DNA from 3 places in the Mesorhizobium sp. WSM4815 genome. Region 2 is predicted to be linked to each of the others. Evidence: predicted binding sites of a transcription regulator. Region 2 holds the regulator's gene; each other region holds the start of a gene.
What was found. The regulator LexA, encoded in region 2, represses DNA repair genes until DNA is damaged. The targets are predictions, from matches to a motif close to TGTTCNNNNTGTGTTCNG.

Region 1 (4,166 bases), on a different contig from region 2:
ACGGCGTCGAGCTCGGCGTTCTGCTCGGCGTCCATCACCAGCGCTACATGTTCGAGGAAGGAGCGCAGCGATTCGTACTCCTCCATGGAGCGGATCAGTTCTTTGAGGTTTTCCAGCCGGCCGGGCGCTTCTACCGAGCGGTCGTTCTTCCACATGTCGGTGTAGCCGCTCTCCTCCAGGATGGTCTCGGCCAGCTCGGTGTGCGGCGTGGTCTCCAGCGCCTTCTGCCAGCGCTCGAAATTGGCGGCGACTTCGCGCAGCGCCGCGCGCGGCTTTGGCTTCAGCTCGTCGCTCTCAGCGAGTTTTTCCGCAGCCTCCAGCATCGGGATGCGCAGCGCCCTGGCGGTGTCGTGGATCTGGCGGATGGTGGCTTCGCCCAGCCCGCGCTTCGGCACGTTGACGATGCGCTCGAAGGCGAGGTCGTCTGCGCCTTGCGCGACGACGCGGAAGAAGGCCAGCGCATCGCGGATTTCGAGGCGCTCGTAAAAGCGCGGGCCGCCGATGACGCGATAGTTGAGGCCGAGTGTGACGAAACGATCCTCGAACTCGCGCATCTGGAAGGACGCGCGGACAAGAATGGCCATGTCGTTGAGATTGTGCTTCTGCCGCTGGTAGGCCTCGATGGTTTCGCCAACGGCGCGCGCCTCTTCCTCGGAATCCCAGGCGGCATGGACATGCACCTTCTCGTCGTCCTCGGCGATCTTTTCGGTGAACAGCGTCTTGCCGAAGCGGCTTTCATTGTGGGCGATGAGGTGGGAGGCGGTGCCGAGGATGTGCGCGGTGGAGCGGTAGTTGCGTTCCAGCCGGATGATCGTGGCGCCGGGGAAATCCTTGTCGAAGCGCAGGATGTTGTCGACTTCGGCCCCGCGCCAGCCATAGATCGACTGGTCGTCGTCGCCGACGCAGCAGATGTTTATGGTGGACCTAGCTCGGCCTTCGGATGAAGAGCGCCCAATCTCCCCCCTAGAGGGGGAGATGTCGCCGGAGGCGACAGAGGGGGGCGCTGTCCCTCCAGCCTGTCGGCGCGAGGCACCCCCCTCTGTCCTGCCCGACATCTCCCCCTCAAGGGGGGAGATCGGCTTGGCATCCGGCCGCTGCGCCAGCAGTCGCAGCCACATGTATTGGGCGGTGTTGGTGTCCTGGTACTCGTCGACGAGGATGTAGCGGAAGCGCTTGTGGTATTCCTTCAGCACGTCCGGATTGGCGCGGAAGATACGGATCGGGTGGCACAGGAGATCGCCGAAGTCGCAGGCGTTCAGCGTCTTCAGCCGCTCCTGGTAATCCTTGTAGAGCTCGCGGCCCTTGCCGTTGGCGAAGGCGCGGGCGTCGCCCTCGGCAATCTCGGCGGGGCCAAGCCCTTTGTTCTTCCAGCCGTCGATCATCTGGGCGAACTGCTTGGCCGGCCAGCGTTTGTCGTCCAGTCCTTCGGCCTGGATGAGCTGCTTGATCAGGCGCACGACGTCGTCGGTGTCGAGAATGGTGAAGTCGGATCTGAGCCCGGCAAGCTCGGCGTGGCGGCGCAGCAGCTTCACTCCAATCGAGTGGAAGGTGCCAAGCCACGGCATGCCTTCGACATTGCCTTCGCCGATCAGCAGGCCGATGCGCTGCTTCATCTCGCGCGCCGCCTTGTTGGTGAAGGTGACGGCGAGGATCTGCGACGGGAAGGCCTTGCCGGTGGCGAGGATGTGGGCGATGCGGGTGGTCAGGACGCGCGTCTTGCCGGTGCCGGCGCCGGCCAGCACCAGAACCGGACCCTCTGTGGTTTCCACCGCCAGCCGCTGCTCGGGGTTGAGCCCGTTCAGATAATCGGGCGCATTGGCATGGCCGCTGCGGGCAGCCATGGCGCGCGCAGCAATGCCCGACGGGGCCACGGGCCGCGCGTTCGGTTCATCAAAAAAAGGCATATCTTCCGAAAAGCCGGACATCTCCCCCGAATGTAGTGATTCGGCAGCGAAAGGCCAGAAGTGTCTCCGTTTTGTTCTCAATCCAGGCGGGGGAGTTACAAATCCGATGGCACGACAGCCATAACGCCGGCCCTGCTCGACAGGCACGGCGGGTCGGAGAAAGTGGGACAGCGCACCAGTCGAACGGTGTCATCCTGGACCAGCCGCCGGTCTGGCGGACCTGCGCTCGCGTCAGCAGCGCCTCACCGATCCGTGACTGGACCGTGCGGGCTTCTACCCTATCTTGCGCGGCGGACATGTTCCCGAAGCCGAGGAGAGCGCCATGACAAAACCGAGCCCTGCCAGCCCCGCTGTCACCAGACCCGCCATTACTCAGGCGATGATCGACGCGTATGACGAATACACGCATCTGACGCTCGACCGGCGGCGCTTCATGGAACAGTTGACCAGGCTTGCCGGATCAGGTGCGGCCGCCGCCGCAATCGCACCGCTGCTGGCGGCGAATTCAGCCCGGGCGGCAATTGTTGCCGAGGACGATTCACGCGTGACGGGCGAGGACATCAGCTATCCCGGCAGCGGTGGCGAGATGAAGGGCTATCTGGTCAAGCCGGCCGGCCAGTCCGGCAAGCTCGGCACGGTCATCGTCGTGCATGAGAACAGGGGGCTCAACCCGCATATAAGCGATGTGACGCGGCGCGTGGCGCTGGAAGGCTTCGTTGCGCTCGCCCCGGATTTCCTGTCGCCGCTCGGCGGCACGCCGGCCGACGAAGACAAGGCGCGCGAGCAGTTTTCCAAGCTCGATCCGGCGCAAACCACTGCCAATGCGGTCGCAACGGTCGCTTTCCTCAGGGGCAGCGAGGATGGCAACGGCAAGGTCGGCGCGGTCGGCTTCTGCTGGGGCGGCGCCACGGTGAACACACTGGCTGCCAATGCGCCGGATCTGGCTGCCGCTGTCGCCTATTACGGCATGCAGCCGAAGGCCGAGGATGTGCCGAAGATCAAGGCGGCGCTGCTGCTGCATTATGCCGGGCTCGACACCCGCACCAATGCCGGTATCGACGCCTTCAGGAAGGAGCTCGATGCAGCCGAAGTCGAGTACACGATCGATGTCTATGAAGGCGCCAATCATGCCTTCAACAATGACACGTCGGCGGCTCGCTACGACAAGAACGCGGCGGACCTCGCCTGGGGCCGGACGATCGCCTTTCTCAAGGAGAAGCTTGCCTGATCAGGCATTTGCCGGTTTGTGAAAAGCGACGCCGGCCACCACCAGCGCGATGCCGATGCAATCGGTGGGGCTTGGTATCTGGCGGAGCACAATGACGCCGATCAGCGTGGCGGTGACCGGCAGCAACGACAGCATCAGCGCGAAGCTCGATCGTGGCAGCCGCGACATGGCAAGCTGGTCGCAGATATAGGGGATGACCGACGAGCAGATGCCGACGCCGATGGCGGCGATGAGCAGTGGCGGCGCCGAGAAAGCCGGCAGCGCATCGGTGAAGCCGATCGGCAGCACGATGAGGAAGGCGACCGCCATGGCGGCGCCCAGGCCGGCGATGCCGTCGCCAGCGCCGGCGCGGGCAACGCGATGGCCAAGCACGATGTAGCCGACGAACAGCGCGCCGTTGAGGAAAGCCCAGAACAGCCCGATCGGGTCGCTTGACCATTTGACGTCGATGAGCAGCAAGGTGCCGGTGACGGCAACGGCAAGCGCTGCGAGATTGCGCGGGCTTCTGACGCCGACCAGCGCAACGCCGATGGTGCCGACGAATTCGATCGCCGCGACCAGCGAGATCGGCAGGCGGTCGAGCGCCAGGTAGAAGGAGCAATTCATCACGCCGAGGCAGGCGCCAAAACCGAGAAGCAGCAGCCGTGTCGGCCCGTCGGCGCGGGCGAAGGCCGTCCACGGCCGGGTCAGCGGCGCGAAGACAAGGGCGGCCGTGACGATGCGCAGCCAGGCCATGCCGAGCACGCCGACATGCGGGAAAAGCAGCACGGCGAAAGCCGGCCCGAGATAATGAAACACAGCGCTGACACCGAACCAGACATGCGGCGGCAGCGATGTCGCCAGCCTGCCAAAGACAGGGCCGCCGAGGGCAGGGATAGCAGCTGGGGCTTGCGCTTGATCGTCCATAGGATCATTATTGCAGGCAGTTTTACCTTTTTATATGGGCAATGGCCGACCAAAGAGATCATTTGTTCTCCTGAACAAAGGAGTTTTTCCTGAAACGCGTTCGAAACGAAAATGCTGATCTGGATGCG
Region 2 (4,166 bases):
GCCGGTATCGGTGCCAGTGGCTTTTTCCTCGGCAGTCCAAAGATCGTCGTCTCCGAAGATGCACCGTTAACCGCACGCCTTTCTTCGTCGATCGAGAAGGCGCGCGAAACCATCGCCGACCATATCAGGGACAGCATCGGTGGTGCCGAGGGGGAGATTGCCGCTGCGCTGATCGTCGGCGTGCGTGCCGGCATCCCCGAAGAGATAAACGAATCGATGCGGCGCACCGGCATCTACCACATCATCTCCATTTCCGGCCTGCACATGGCGCTTGTCGCCGGCACCGTCATGGGATTGCTGCGCGGCGCCTTTGCGCTGTTTCCCGACTTTTCGTCGCGCCGGCCGGTCAAGAAATATGCGGCTGCTGCCGCACTCGTCTCCATCGCTGCCTATCTGATCTTTTCCGGTATCGTGGTCGCGGCTGAACGCAGCTTCATCATGCTGGCGGTAATGCTTGTCGCCGTGCTGTTCGACCGGGCGGCACTCACCATGCGCAACCTGGCGATTTCGGCCATCGCCGTCATCGTCGTGTCGCCGCATGAGGTGGTCGGCGCAAGCTTCCAGATGTCCTTCGCCGCGACTGCGGCTCTCGTGGGCGCCTATGCCGGTTGGTCCGACTACCGTGCCGACAAGGCCAAGGCGCCGCGACAGCGACGGTCACCGGTCGCTTTCGTCACGCGCAAACTCGTCGCTGGGGCAGGCACCATCGCAATGACCTCCATCATTGCCGGCAGCGCCACCGCGCTCTTCGCCATCTGGCACTTTCAGCGCGTCTCGCCGCTCAGCCTGTTCGCCAATCTGGCCGTCATGCCGATCGTCACGATCGTCATGTTCCTGGCCGTCCTGAGCGCCTTGGCAATGCCTTTCGGCCTCGACGGCCCTTTCCTCTACATGATGGGCAAGGGCCTGACGGCGATGATCGCAATTTCGGGATGGATTTCGGAGCGTTCGCCGGTCGATGCAGTCGGCCTGATCTCGTTGCAATCGGTCCTGCTGGTGACGGTCGCCCTGGTCATCGCCACGATGGCGACGACATGGCTGCGGCTTGCGGCACTTCCCTTTGCGCTCGCCGGCCTGCTGACGATTTCCGAGACGCGCACCCCCGACGTGCTGATTTCGGAGGATGCGCATCTGGTGGCGCTGCCGATCGGCGGCGGCGAACTTGCCGTCAACCGGGTGCGTTCGAACGAATTCACCACCGACAACTGGAAACATGCGCTGGTTTCAACGACGATCGTCGAGCCGGAGACATTCGAAAAAGGAGATGTGCAGTTCGACATCGCCGACCCGGCCGACCTGCCGCCGGGAGCGCCTTTCACCTGCACTGCCGGCCTGTGCCTGGCCCGGCATCCGTCCGGCGCGCTCATCGCGCTCGCCGACAACCGCAAAACCGCGCGGCCGGCCTGTGCCTTTGCGGATTTGATCGTCATCGACGATGCCACAGCCTATTACAAACCCTGCCGCAATCCGCTGGTTCTCGTCGTCACCAAACGGCAGCTCGCCCGCATGGGCAGTGCCGCCGTCTTCTTCGATCCGCTATCGGCGACGACGCGCGCAGAAATCCGTTTTGCCGTCAGACAGCCATACAGGCCCTGGCATGAGCAGCGGCGATTTTCGCGCGAGGCGAGGGGCCTGCCGCCTTACCGAAAAGCCGAGAAACCCAAGAAGCCTGCCGCTCAGTAACGCCGGATCAGTCCGACGAGCTTACCCTGCACCTTGACCCGGTCCGGCCCGAAGATGCGCGTCTCGTAGGCCGGATTGGCGGCTTCCAGTGCGATCGAGGCACCTTTGCGGCGGAATCGTTTCAGCGTCGCTTCCTCCTCGTCGACCAGCGCGACAATGATCTCGCCAGGCTGGGCCGTATCGGCGTTGCGGATGATGACCGTGTCGCCGTCGAAGATGCCGGCCTCGATCATCGAATCACCCTTGACCTCCAGCGCGTAGTGCGTGCCGCCGGTGATCATGTCCGGTGGCACCGAGATCGAATGCGTCTGGTGCTGGATGGCGTCGATCGGCACACCGGCAGCGATGCGGCCCATCACCGGTATGGAGACGGTGGCAACGACGTCGTCGTCATTGCCGGCAGCACGCATGCGCGAAGGCGCCGGCTTGATCTGCCGTCCGAGGCCGCCCTGTCCAAGCCCGCCCTGGCCAAGGCTGCCTTGAATGACGCTCGGCGAGAATTTGCGCGCCGCATTGAGGCCCGGCGCGATCGAATCGGGCAGGCGCAGCACCTCGAGCGCGCGGGCGCGGTTGGGCAGGCGGCGAATGAAACCGCGTTCCTCCAGCGCCGTGATCAGCCGGTGGATCCCTGATTTGGAGGCGAGGTCGAGCGCTTCCTTCATCTCGTCGAACGAGGGCGGAATGCCGCTTTCCTTCAGCCGTTCGTGAATGAACATCAGCAGTTCATGTTGTTTGCGTGTCAGCATCGCGACCCCCAACAGAATCAGAAAAACAAACCCAGAACAAACACTATCTGTTCCAGTTGTGTTCCGCAACCATTTAAAGTTTAATGAATGTGTTGACGTTTTGTTCAGCGTAGCATCAGCACGCTGCAGGCGGCGCCCGCTGCGGCTGCGGGAGCGAATGGCTCGCGCACGACCAGTCCGTTGGCGTCGGCCAGCATTCTGAGCATCGAGGAATCCTGAATACTGAACGGCGTTGCCTCAAGCGTGCCAGCTTCTTCCTTCACCACCGCGCGTACATAGTCCTGCCTGAGATCGTTGGCCGGCATGGCGGCGCCGAGCCGCGCCTGACGCATGTCCTGGCGGAAGGCGCGGCCGCCGAGCCGCGCCAGCAGCGGCTTCAGAAAGAGCTGCGTGCAGACCAGACTGGCCACCGGATTGCCGGGCAGGCCGATGCAGCGGATGGCGCCCAGCCGCCCGAACATCAGTGGCTTGCCGGGCCGCATGGCGATTTTCCAGAAATCGAGCGCCATGCCTTCGCCGGTCAGCACGTCATGGACGAGGTCATGGTCCCCGACCGAGGCGCCGCCCAGCGTGACGATGACGTCCGCGCCTGCGTCGACGGCTTTTGTCACCAGCGCGGCGATCGCCTCCTTGCGGTCGGGGGCGATGCCGAGATCGAGTGCGCTGGCGCCGACCGAGCGGGCCGCGGCGGCGACGCCATAGGCATTGGAGGAGATGATCTGGTCGGGGCCAAGGTCGCTGCCCGGCGGCAGCAATTCGTCGCCGGTGGCGATGATGGCGACCAGCGGCCGTTTCACCACGCGGACCTGCTGGTGGTTGGCCGACGCCGCCAGCGACAATGCCGCCGGATCAAGCAGGCGGCCTTTCTCCAGCAGCATGTCGCCCTGCGAGAAATCGAGCCCGAGGCGGCGGATGTTGCGGCCTTCAACCGTCGGCGCGGTCACTTCGACCATGCCGCCGCCGAGGTCGCGGACATTCTCCTGGATGACGATGGTGTCGGCACCGGCGGGAAGCGGCGCGCCGGTGAAGATGCGCACGGCCTGCGCCGGGCCGACTGTTCCGGCAAAGCCGCGTCCGGCCGGCGCCATGCCGATCACCGAAAGTCTCGCGGGCACGGACGCGACATCGTCGGCCCGCACGGCATAGCCGTCCATGGCTGACGCGTTGAATGGCGGCTGGGTGCGGAGCGCCATGAGCGGCCCCGCCAGCACGCGGTCGGCGGCGTCCATCAGGGCGACGCTTTCAGCCTGCAAGGGCGCAGCATCCGCAAGCAGGTGCTCGAGCGCCTCGGCGACCGCAAGCAGCGCCATTATCGGCCTGCCCCCTGGGCGTCCGCCTTGTAGTCGCCGGATTTGCCGCCGGTCTTTTCCACCAGCCTGATGCCGGAGATCGCCATGCCACGGTCGACCGCCTTGGCCATATCATAGATGGTCAGGCAGGCGACCGAGACGGCGGTCAGCGCTTCCATCTCGACGCCGGTCTTGCCGGTGACGCGGGCCAGCGCCGTGACCTTCAGGCCGGGCAGCTTCGCGTCCGGTTCGATGTCTACCGATATCTTGGTCAACAGCAGCGGGTGGCAGAGCGGGATCAGCTCATGCGTCCTCTTGGCCGCCATGATGCCGGCGATGCGCGCCGTACCCAGCACGTCGCCTTTCTTGGCATCGCCGTCGAGAATCACTTTCAGTGTTTCAGGCCGCATCGAGACAAGACCTTCGGCGATTGCCGTGCGGGTCGTCT
Region 3 (4,166 bases), 210 kb from region 2:
GTTCGCCGAGCCGAAGAAATTCAGATATCCAGCACTTCCGTCTCGGCGAATTCCGCGCGTTCCTGGATGAAGCGGAAGCGGGCTTCCGGCTTGGTGCCCATCAGCGCGTCGACCGCATCCTTGGTCGCCGCCTCGGCGTCGATCACATCGACCCTGAGCAGCGTGCGCTTTCTCGGGTCCATGGTGGTTTCCTTGAGCTGGGCGGCCATCATTTCGCCCAACCCCTTGAAGCGGCCGATTTCGACCTTGCCGCGCCCGGTGAACTCGGTGCGCAGCAGTTCGTCCTTGTGCGCATCGTCGCGGGCATAGGCGACCTTGCCGCCCTGGCGGATCGAGTAGAGCGGCGGCACCGCCAGGTAGAGATGGCCGTCGCGGACCAGGCTCGGCATCTCCTGGTAGAAGAAGGTGATCAGCAGCGAAGCGATATGGGCGCCGTCGACGTCGGCGTCGGTCATGATGATGACCCGGTCGTAGCGCAGATCCTGATCGCGGTATTTTGACCGCGTGCCACAGCCAAGCGCCTGGATCAGGTCGGAAATCTGCTGGTTGGCAGCCAGCTTGTCGTTGCCGGCGCTGGCGACGTTGAGAATCTTGCCGCGTAGCGGCAGCACTGCCTGGCTGGCGCGGTCGCGCGCCTGTTTCGCCGAGCCGCCGGCCGAATCGCCCTCGACGATGAAGAGCTCGGCGCCGGCCGCGGCATTCTGCGTGCAGTCGGCGAGCTTGCCGGGCAGGCGCAGCTTGCGCACCGCGCTCTTGCGCGAGACTTCCTTTTCCTGGCGGCGGCGCACCCGCTCGTCAGCACGCGCGATCACCCATTCGAGCAGCTTCGAAGCTTCCTGCGGGTTGTCGGCCAGCCAGTGGTCGAAGGGATCGCGGATCGCGGCCTCGACGATCCTGATCGCCTCGATCGTCGCCAGCCGGTCCTTGGTCTGGCCGACGAATTCCGGCTCGCGGATGAACACCGACAGCATGCCCGCCGCCGAGATCATGACGTCTTCCGAGGTGACGATCGAAGCGCGCTTGTTGCCGACCAGCTCGGCATAGGCGCGTAGGCCGCGCGTCAAGACGTTGCGGAAGCCAGCCTCATGGGTGCCGCCTTCGCCGGTCGGGATGGTGTTGCAGTAGGAGTTGAGGAACCCGTCGCCGCCGAACCAGGTCACCGCCCATTCGAGCGAGCCGTGGCCGCCTTGCCTGTCGCTTTTGCCGGCAAAGATTTCGCGGGTGACCTGGAATTCGTCGCCGAGCGAGGCTTTCAGATAGTCCTTGAGGCCGCCGGGAAAATGGAACTCGGCCTTGGCGGGCGTCGTGTCCTTCTCCTTGATCAGCGAGGGGTCGCAGGTCCAGCGGATCTCGACGCCGCCGAACAGATAGGCCTTCGAGCGCGTCATCCGATAGAGCCGCGCCGGCTCGAATGCCGCACCCTTGCCGAAGATCTGCTCATCGGGATGGAAGCGTATTCTGGTGCCGCGGCGGTTATGCACCTCGCCGAGCTGCTCCAGGCCGGTCACCGGAACGCCGCGCGAAAAGCGCTGGCGATAGAGCTGGCGGCCGCGCGCGACCTCGACCTCGAGATGGTCCGACAGTGCGTTGACGACGGAGACGCCGACGCCGTGCAGGCCGCCCGAGGTCTCGTAGACCTTGCTGTCGAACTTGCCGCCGGAATGCAGCGTCGTCATGATGACTTCGAGCGCAGGCTTCTTGAATTTCGGATGCGGATCGACCGGAATGCCGCGGCCATTGTCGGTCACCGCCAGATATCCGTCGGCCGAAAGCTCGACATCGATGAAAGTCGCGTGGCCGGCGACCGCCTCGTCCATCGAATTGTCGATGACCTCGGCGAACAAATGGTGCATCGCCTTGTCGTCGGTGCCGCCGATATACATGCCGGGCCGCCGCCGCACCGGCTCCAGCCCTTCCAGAACCTCGATGTCGGCGGCACTGTAGCTCTCGCTGCCGTCGCGGGATGCCGGGCGCTTCGCCGCCTGCACCAGCGGGTCGGCCGGGCGCGCGGTGGCGCGAACCGGTTGCGGCTGCTTGTCCAAATTGCCGAAAAGATCGTTGCTGTCGTTCATGCTGGTCCTGGATTGCGATGCTGCGAATCACCACCCGATACTGCCACGCTTTTTGCGGGCAGGCGACGGAGGTTCCCGTTACGTTCGAGGATAGAGCCTCTTACTGCAAAACCATTCGACAACCAAGCGGCGGAAATGGGCCGAGGGCATCGACGCTTTGTAAACCTTGTCCGGAGGTTACGCCGGAAGGTTGGCCGAAAAAGGGTATTCGCGGATTGCTGCTGACCTAGAATGCGGCAGAACCCGAGATGTCGCTTACGCATGTTGGATTACAGTTCGCTCCTGCTTGCGGCAGCGCTGTCGGGCACGTGCCTCAGCATCACCCTGTTTGCGATCTGGTGCACCGCGCCACAGGCACGCTTTGTGCTGACGGTGGCGTGCGGCATTCTCGTGCTCGTCGCACATGTGGTCTTGTTCTGGCACTATGCCAAGCATCCCAGCCCCTGGCTTTGCCAGATTGTACTTGCGCTTCTCAGCCTGGGCCTTCTGACCCTCTGCCTGTCGGCCATGCAGTATCTCGGCGTCCACGACTACAGGCGCGCCATCTTGCCGACCCTGGCTGCGATGGCGGTTTGCGCAGGCGCGACGTCGCTGGGCTTTGACGGCGTCGGCTTCATCGTCACCTACGCGACGGTAACGGCGCTGCTCTCGCTTATCGGGGTGATGTTCTGGATCAAAGGTGGTCATGATCGCCGGATATTGCTGGTCGTTTCGTTCCTGAGCGGCGTCTGTGCGCTGTCCTTCGGACTTTGCGGCGCGGTCCTGCTGGTCAAGGGCCAATGGGTGCTCGGCGTTGCGCCCAACAACTGGGCCGAACGGTTGAATTCCGCCGTGGCGGTCGCCTGCATGACGGGGCTCGGCGCATTGACGCTCTCCCTGCACCATTTGCAGGCGCAGATCGAACTGAAGGCCGAGACCATGACCGACCCATTGACCGGGCTGATGAACCGGCGGGCGTTGACGGCATTCTACGGCGAGCGGATTTTCGGCCCGCTCATGTCCGTCGCCATGTTCGACCTCGACCATTTCAAGAAGACGAACGATGTATTCGGTCATCCGGTCGGCGATCAGGTTCTGCGCCGCTTCGCCGCTGTCGTCAGAAAATACTCCAGGACCGGCGTCGACGCCTTCCGGCTGGGCGGCGAGGAATTCGTCCTCGTCATGTCGCGGATGACTGAAGAGAAGGCTTACGACATTGCGAGCAAGATCAGCGTCGCCTTCGGCACGGAAGTCGTCGCCACCCAGCTTGGTCCGTTGCGCAGCACAGTCAGTGGCGGCATCGGCTTTGGCGGGACGGATGGCACCAGTCTCGACAATGTGCTGGCCGAAGCCGACGCCGCACTCTATGCGGCAAAGCGCGCCGGGCGAAATCGCGTCGTCGCCCAGAACAAGGCGAGCAAGGCCGACGCGCCGGCCTTGCGTTCTGCCTGATTGAGGCTTCTATCTTCTTGTTAGACCATGATCTTGTCCGAAAACCGGATTCCACTTTTCGGGATCATGGTCTACTCCGCCGCCCCCAGATATTCCGACAGCGGCGGGCAGGAGCAGACGAGGTTGCGGTCGCCGGCGACATTGTCGATGCGCGACACCGGCGGCCAATATTTGGCTGACGTGTCGGCATCGCCGGCGGGGTAGGCCGCCTCCAGGCGCGAATAGGGATGGGTCCACTGGCCGGCCAGCGCCTCGGCGGCGGTATGCGGCGCATTGACCAGCGGATTGTCGGCCAGGGGCCATTCGCCTTTCGCCACCTTGGCTGCCTCGCCTGATATCGCGATCATCGCCTCGCAGAAGCGATCGAGCTCGCGCTTGGGCTCGGACTCGGTCGGCTCGACCATCAGCGTGCCGGCGACCGGAAACGACATGGTCGGCGCATGGAAACCATAGTCGATCAGCCGCTTGGCGACGTCGTCGACGCTGATGCCGGCACTGTCCTTGAGCACGCGGGTATCGAGGATGCATTCATGCGCGACGCGCTCGTGCCTGCCCTTGTAGAGCACCGGGAAATGCGCTCCGAGCCGCGTCGCCACATAATTGGCGGAAATGATCGCCGTCTCGGTCGCCTGCTTCAGGCCCGAAGCGCCCATCATCCGGATA

Region 1: the regulator LexA is predicted to act here: its motif matches at 1,966-1,983, upstream of AC0L2B_RS13860 (ATP-dependent helicase).
Region 3: the regulator LexA is predicted to act here: its motif matches at 2,143-2,160, upstream of parE (DNA topoisomerase IV subunit B).

Annotation. Positions count from the first base shown of each region.
Region 1 is NZ_JBVVQS010000091.1:103,169-107,334, forward strand. It holds gene AC0L2B_RS13860 (ATP-dependent helicase) at 1-1,925, opposite strand, end outside; gene AC0L2B_RS13865 (dienelactone hydrolase family protein) at 2,227-3,132, shown strand; gene AC0L2B_RS13870 (EamA family transporter) at 3,133-4,038, opposite strand; gene AC0L2B_RS13875 (Lrp/AsnC family transcriptional regulator) at 4,128-4,166, shown strand, end outside.
Region 2 is NZ_JBVVQS010000097.1:107,843-112,008, reverse strand. It holds gene AC0L2B_RS20195 (ComEC/Rec2 family competence protein) at 1-1,683, shown strand, start outside; gene lexA (transcriptional repressor LexA) at 1,677-2,429, opposite strand; gene AC0L2B_RS20185 (molybdopterin molybdotransferase MoeA) at 2,534-3,739, opposite strand; gene moaC (cyclic pyranopterin monophosphate synthase MoaC) at 3,739-4,166, opposite strand, start outside.
Region 3 is NZ_JBVVQS010000097.1:314,162-318,327, reverse strand. It holds gene parE (DNA topoisomerase IV subunit B) at 21-2,072, opposite strand; gene AC0L2B_RS21120 (GGDEF domain-containing protein) at 2,334-3,503, shown strand; gene gcvP (aminomethyl-transferring glycine dehydrogenase) at 3,575-4,166, opposite strand, start outside.